Regions from separate parts of the Bradyrhizobium sp. USDA 4502 genome, predicted to be linked through region 1. Evidence: predicted binding sites of a transcription regulator. Region 1 holds the regulator's gene; the other holds the start of a gene.
What was found. The regulator PhoB, encoded in region 1, activates phosphate uptake and scavenging genes when phosphate is short. The targets are predictions, from matches to a motif close to TGTCATNNANCTGTCAT.

Region 1 (3,497 bases):
TGCTGCGCGCGCGGGTCGGCATGGTGTTCCAGAAGCCGACGCCGTTCCCGATGACGATCTACGAGAACATCGCCTTCGGCATCCGCCTCTACGAGAAGATCTCGAAGTCCGAGATGGACGACCGGGTCGAGAAGGCGCTGCGCGGCGGCGCGCTGTGGAACGAGGTCAAGGACAAGCTGAACGCCTCCGGCCTGTCGCTCTCCGGCGGCCAGCAGCAGCGCCTGTGCATCGCGCGCACCGTGGCGGTGCGCCCCGAGGTGATCCTGTTCGACGAGCCGTGCTCGGCGCTCGACCCGATCTCGACCGCCAAGGTCGAGGAACTGATCCAGGAGCTCTCCGAGGACTACACGATCGCGATCGTCACCCACAACATGCAGCAGGCGGCGCGCGTCTCCGACAAGACCGCCTTCATGTATCTCGGCGAGCTGATCGAGTTCGACGACACCAACAAGATCTTCACCTCACCGAGCGATCGGCGCACCCAGGACTACATCACCGGCCGGTTCGGTTGACCGGCGCATGATCCGGAAAAGTGGAAACCGGTTTTCCGATCAGGTCATGCTAAAATTCAGGACACGAAGCCATGATCCCCGGGATCATGGTTGAGGGAGACAAGCGATGGCTTCTGAACATACCGCCAAGGCATTCGACAGCGACCTGCAGGAGTTGACCCGCCTGGTCGCCGAGATGGGCGGCCTGGTCGAACGAATGATTACCGAGTCGGTCGACGCGCTGATCCGTCGCGACGTCGCGCTCGGCAAGCGCGTGGTCGCCGCCGACATCGAGATCGACAATCTGCAGCGCAACATCGAAGAGCGCGCGGTGCTGACGATCGCGCGCCGCCAGCCGATGGCGATCGACCTGCGTGAGATCGTCAGCGCGATGCGCGTCGCCACCGATCTCGAGCGGATCGGCGACCTCGCCAAGAACATGGGCAAGCGCGTCGCGGCGCTGGAGAGCGATTTCCAGCCGCTGAAGCTGATCCGCGGCCTCGAGCACATGACCGACCTCGTGCTGTCGCAGGTCAAGTCGGTGCTCGACGCCTATGCCGCGCACGACCTGCCGGCGGCGATGAACGTCTGGAAGGGCGACGAGGAGGTCGATGCGATCTGCACCTCGCTGTTCCGCGAACTGCTCACCTACATGATGGAAGATCCGCGCAACATCTCGTTCTGCATCCATCTGATGTTCTGCGCCAAGAACATCGAGCGGATCGGCGATCACGCCACCAATATCGCCGAGACCGTGTTCTACATGATCGAGGGCCAGCAGATCACCGACAAGCGCCCGAAGGGGGACATGACCACTTTTGCCACCACGGTGCCGGGCAACTGAGGCATGATCGGCAAGCACGGAACCGGCAAGAGCGAAACTGGATGATCCTCGCGACAAATCGTTTCCGCGGGGACTATGCTCAAGGAAGTAAGCGTTTCGGTTTGCGTCTGGGCAACGGATCACCACAGAGAAAGAACTTAGACCGATGAGCGCACGCATTCTGGTAGTCGAAGACGAGGAAGCGCTGACGACGCTGTTGCGCTACAATCTCGATGCGGAAGGCTACGATGTCGAGACGGTGGGGCGCGGCGACGATGCGGATACACGGCTGAAGGAGCGCGTTCCCGACCTCGTGGTGCTGGACTGGATGCTGCCGGGCCTGTCCGGCATCGAACTGTGCCGCCGCCTGCGGGCGCGGCCCGAGACCAAGCAGCTTCCGATCATCATGCTGACCGCGCGCGGCGAGGAAAGCGAGCGCGTGCGCGGGCTTGCCACCGGCGCGGACGATTACATCGTCAAGCCGTTCTCGGTGCCGGAGCTGCTGGCGCGGGTGAAGGGCCTCTTGCGCCGCGCCAGCCCGGAGCGGCTTGCGACCGTGCTGACCTATGGCGACATCGAGCTCGACCGCGAGAAGCGCCGCGTGGCGCGCTCGGGCCGTCCGATCGATCTCGGGCCGACCGAGTATCGCCTGCTCGAATTCTTCCTCGAGCATCCCGGCCGCGTGTTCAGCCGCGAGCAACTGCTCGACAGCGTCTGGGGCCGCGACATCTACATCGATGAGCGCACCGTCGACGTGCATATCGGCCGCCTGCGCAAGCTGCTCAATCCGGGCCGCGAGCAGGATCCGATCCGCACCGTGCGCGGCGCCGGCTACGCGCTCGACGACCGCTTTGCCAAGGCCGAGCCACAGCCGTAACGGCCATGCGGCATTCATAAACCGCAACACGGCGTCGTCCCGGCGCAAGCCCATAGGCGCTAAGATAGTTTGATCATAGTCTGATAGTGGCGCTTATGTCTGGGTGGCTCGCGTAGATGTCGCCGGAGAGCGTGACTGGCTCTGCAGAGTAGAGCGATTGCGGGCTGTGGAATGATCGCTTGCCGTAGCGAAGCTACGAGCTGGCGCAGCAGACGCCACGTCACTGGGTGGGTCAGGCGGCGTCGGCCAAGCGGGGAGAGTCTTCGAGTTCGTCGACGAGCGGCTCGAGCAATAGAATGATCAGCAGATGAGCGAGGATATGGGGTCTGGCGGACCGCTCGTCGGTTCCGGGAGGTCCCTTCAGGCCAATCAGGCTTTTCAGCCGCTTGAAGCCGAGCTCAATGCGCCATCGCAGCCGATAGAGGGCGAGGATATCTGCAGTCGTGAAGTCCTCTGGCCTGAGTGAGGTCACCAGGATCACCCAATCTGCGGCGTCAAGTGTTTGCCTGGAGAGCTGATGACCTCCCTTTTGTGCAGTCCGGCGCGCCTTGCGTCGCGCAGCCGCAGCAGCTTGCGCCGGCTTCTTCGCGGCAACCAGACGCACTGCGAGCGGCGGCGCACCTGACTTGCGCTTTATCCAAATCGGCCGATCGATCAGGCCACGCGCCGAGGCGTTGCGCAGTTCGGCAGTGAGGTCAACAAGATTACCTTCGGCATCGAGCCAGCGCGCGCTCTTCCAGCCGGCCCGGATCACGAAGTCCGCATCGGCATCGACGAGATGCGCCATGCGCTCCGGTTGCAGATAGGCGCGATCGGCAAGACGGATCTCACCGGCAACCGCCGGTATCCGATCCAGCGTCTCGCCCGCTCGCTGATCGGTCAGTTCGAAGTGACCAAAGCGCTCCTGCGGAAGATCGAACGCGCTATGGATACGCCACACTGCGTTCTTGTTCCTGCCGCTCGTCCCAGCCTTGGGGACCGTCGTGGCGTCAACAATACGGATCAGACGACCGCGGCTCGCCTTCGGCGCCGCGGCGGCAAGCGCCTGCTCGACCAAGATTGCCAGCCAATCTCCGCACTGACGTAAGCGATACAACAGAGCCACGTTGGAGATATCGACAAGCCCAACCGACGTGGCCCATGCCGCCGTCAACCGCAGCCCTTTCTCACCAAGGCAATAAGCCAAGATCAGGCGCAGCAAGTCGACCGCATTGCTGATCTCCCGCGGACGGACAAACGCCTTCGTCTTGCGCGCGCTAATGTTCAGAGCCTCGGCTCCGCCAAGTCGGGCGACAACGCGCGCCCA
Region 2 (3,497 bases), 950 kb from region 1:
AACTAGTGTCCCGAATCCGAAGTTCGCATCATTTGCCGCACCTTCGGAGCGAACTTCGGATTCGATAAGGACACTAGCAAACTTATAATTCTAGTGTGCTTTATGAATGCGAAGTTCGTGAAAGTGGCTGCCGCGAAATCGCACGAACTTCGCATTCAGCACACTAGACCGGCTTCGGGTCGAGCGTGATCGCCCACAGCTCGGCGTCGACGCGGTCGCGCAGGCTCACCGTCATCTGCCCGCTCTTGCCGTCGATCTTGACGTGGCCGAAGAACTGCATGCCCGCCGACGGCGGCAGGTTCTGGTTGCCTTCGCCCGGCGCCTTGATGAACTTCACCTCGGGGCCGAAGGTGTTGTCGAGCTCGTTCGGACCGAACGTACCGGCATGCAGCGGGCCGGAGACGAATTCCCAGAACGGATCGAACTCCTGGAACTGGGCCTTATTTGGGTTGTAGTAGTGCGCGGCGGCGTAATGCACGTCGGCGGTCAGCCACACCGTGTTGACGATTCCCGCGGTCTTGATGAAACGCAGGATGTCGGCGATCTCGAGCTCGCGGCCGCGCGCCGGACCATCGCCCTGCGCAAAGGCTTCCGAGCCCTTCTTGTTGGCCGCATCGTCATAGACGATCAGCGAGAGCGGCATGTCGGAGGCGATCACCTTCCAGGTGGCGCGCGAGTTGAGCAGCGCGCGCTTCAGCCAGGCCATCTGGTCCGGGCCGATGAAATAGGCGTCGGGGCCATACTGCTCCTGCAGGTTCGGGCCGTTGGGGCCGCGATAGCTGCGCTCGTCGAGCATGAAGACGTCGAGATGCGGACCGTAGCTCAGCGTGCGATAGACGCGCCCAGGCTCGACGATGCTCTCGCGCATCGGATACATCTCGTGGAAGGCCTTTGCCGCGCGCGCCGCGAGCACATTGATGTCGCGCTCCTTGTAGGCCGCCGGCAGCTGTTTCGACAGCGACCAGTTGTTGGTCACCTCGTGATCGTCCCACTGCACGAAGATCGGCACCTCGGCATTGAAGGCGCGGACGTTGTTGTCGAGGAAGTTATACTTGTGGGCGGCCCGGTATTCGTCGAGCGTCTCGGCGACCTTGGCCTTCTCGGGGATCGTGACGTTCTTCCAGACCTTGCCGTCGGGAAGCTTCACCTCGGAGGGGATCACGCCGTCGGCGTAGATCGTGTCGCCGGAGTGCAGAAGGAAATCCGGAGCGTGCTTCTTCATCGCGGCGAAGGTGATCATGCCGCCGTCGTCGGGATTGATGCCCCAGCCCTGGCCGGCGACGTCGCCGCCCCACACGAAGGAGACGTCGCGGCGGTCGCTCGGCGCGGTCCGGAAGCGGCCGACCACCGGTTCGCCGACGATGTCGATATGGGCGAGGTCGCGGAAGCGGACGCGATAGAAGATGTCCTGGCCGGAGGGCAGGTTCTCCAGCAGCATCTTGGCGGTGAAGTCGCTCTCGGGCAGCGCCGTGATCGGCGGCAGCGTATGGGTGTCCTTGAAGGACTCGGTGGTCGCGACCTCGACCATCATCTGCGACGGCCGGTCCGCACGCGCCCACACCACGCCGCCGTCGACGCCGACATCGCCGGACTGCACGCCATGGGTGATCACGGGACGGTCGGCGGCGCGCGACAGATAGGGCATCGCAATCACGCCGGCGCCGGCCGCAGCCGCCGTGGAGAGAAAGCGTCGGCGGGTGAGATTTCGCGAGAACCGGATCGTCATGGGGAGCCTCCTCAGGTCACAGCGACAATGCGCCGCAGGCGCGCCAAGACCTAGAAAAATTCCATGACGGAGACATTACAGCGGCGGGCGTCGCGTGAGGTGGGCACGTCTGTCAGGCTCCCTCTCCCGCTTGCGGGGGAGGGTGGGGAGGGGTCTCTCGACGAATCATGGCGAGGAGAGAGCCCCTACCCGCAAGCGGGAGAGACGAAGGCATCTCGCGGATAGAGTAGCGGCGATTCTACGCCGTGCCCGCCGCTCTGAACTGCGTGGCAGTCCGTTGCAAATTCTGCGGCATGCTGAACAGCAGCGCCTTGCGGTCGGCGACGGCGTTATGAAGCTGCTCGAGCGCGATGTTGAACGCGGTCAGCGTGCCTTCCTCGATGGCGCCGTGTTCGAAGCAGTCCAGCGTGTGGCGCAGGATGTCGTCGGCCTCCGCCTGCATCTGGTCGAGTTCCTCGATCGAATCGCTTTGCCGTGCGGTCTTCAGCATCTCCAGCAGGCGTTCGCGCTGCGAGGTGTTGGTGTTGCGCTCGTCCTGCTTGAGATAGCCGGCGAACCACGCACCGGCCGAGCCCATCGCCGAGAACGCCATCAGGCTCCACCAGATGTAGTCGCTGTAGCGGTCGAGGAAGGTTTTTTCCTCGCCGTCGACAAACGCGGCGGCGCCCGGATGCACCGGAATGGTGGCATCCTTGTCGGTGTCCGGCGTCTCGATCTTGGCGGCGAGCGGGAAATCGGTCTTGAGCGACTGCCGGATCGCGAACAATTGCCGCGTGAATGCCGCGACCGTCGAGTCCGACAGGCCCTTCCGCGCAACGATGTGGTGCGAGAAGCTGATCGTCTTCACCTCATCGTCGGGCCGGTCGGCGGAGCCGAGCGAGCCCGCGGGGATTTCCGCGGCCTCATAGGCCGGATGGTTCTGCGCGATCGCCTCGGAGGCGTCGATCGCAAGGAAGCTGGGTTCGCCGCCGTCGCGGACCGACGCCGTGATCGCATCGATCGTGATTTTGCTGTTGGCCGGGCCGACGGCGAGATAGGCGTCGGCCTTGAGGTTCTTGATCGCTTCCGCCGCCTCATTGGCCGGGAATTGAACGATCTCGACCTTCATCGGGTCGACGCCGTATTGCGTCAGGATCAGCTTCAGCAGATTGACATTGGCCGGGGTGCGGCCGACGACGCCGATCTTGCGGCCGGCAAGCTGCGCGATCTTGGTGATCCGCGCGGATTTCCGAACCTTGCCCTTGGCGGGCGGAACCCACATCACCACGACATTCTTGCGCAGGGTCGCGACCGCCTGGGCATTCTTCGGCACCTCGAGATCGCCGCGGATGATGGCGAGATCGGCCTTGCCGTCGGCCAGCGTCTGGGCGCTGGCGGTAGCGCCCTCGGTCTGCACCGGCCTCAGTTTGACCTGGGTGTTCTGCTGGTTGTTGAAGGCCTGCGCCAGCGCCTGCACGACCTTGACGTCATCGCTGTTGGCGGGACCGACCGCGATCCGCAGCGTCACCGGACGCACGGCGAAATAATAGCCGGCCAGCAACGTGCCGATGATGGCCAGCGCGCCCGCGATCAAAACGAACATCAGCCGCCGCTTTGCCGAACGCAGCGGCTTGGGCGACATGCTGGCGGAGCCGTCTGTCATCGATCTCGCAAACAATCGTCGGGGCTCAATCTCGCAAAACTACCAACGCGCATACATCCTCTATGTGTAGCAAATTACTGAATGGACAGATGTTACAACTCCGTCATGGTTACCAGCGGCGATAGGACG

Region 2: ACVW1B_RS35915 (alkaline phosphatase D family protein) is a predicted target of PhoB. The motif match lies at 1,790-1,806, and genes of this name have one in related genera.

What each region holds. Positions count from the first base shown of each region.
Region 1 is NZ_JBSSGF010000001.1:6,751,262-6,754,758, reverse strand. Features, by position in the region: gene pstB (phosphate ABC transporter ATP-binding protein PstB) at 1-512, shown strand, start outside; gene phoU (phosphate signaling complex protein PhoU) at 619-1,335, shown strand; gene phoB (phosphate regulon transcriptional regulator PhoB) at 1,481-2,191, shown strand; gene ACVW1B_RS31560 (IS4 family transposase) at 2,424-3,497, opposite strand, start outside.
Region 2 is NZ_JBSSGF010000001.1:7,705,652-7,709,148, forward strand. Features, by position in the region: gene ACVW1B_RS35915 (alkaline phosphatase D family protein) at 164-1,726, opposite strand; gene ACVW1B_RS35920 (TAXI family TRAP transporter solute-binding subunit) at 1,965-3,368, opposite strand.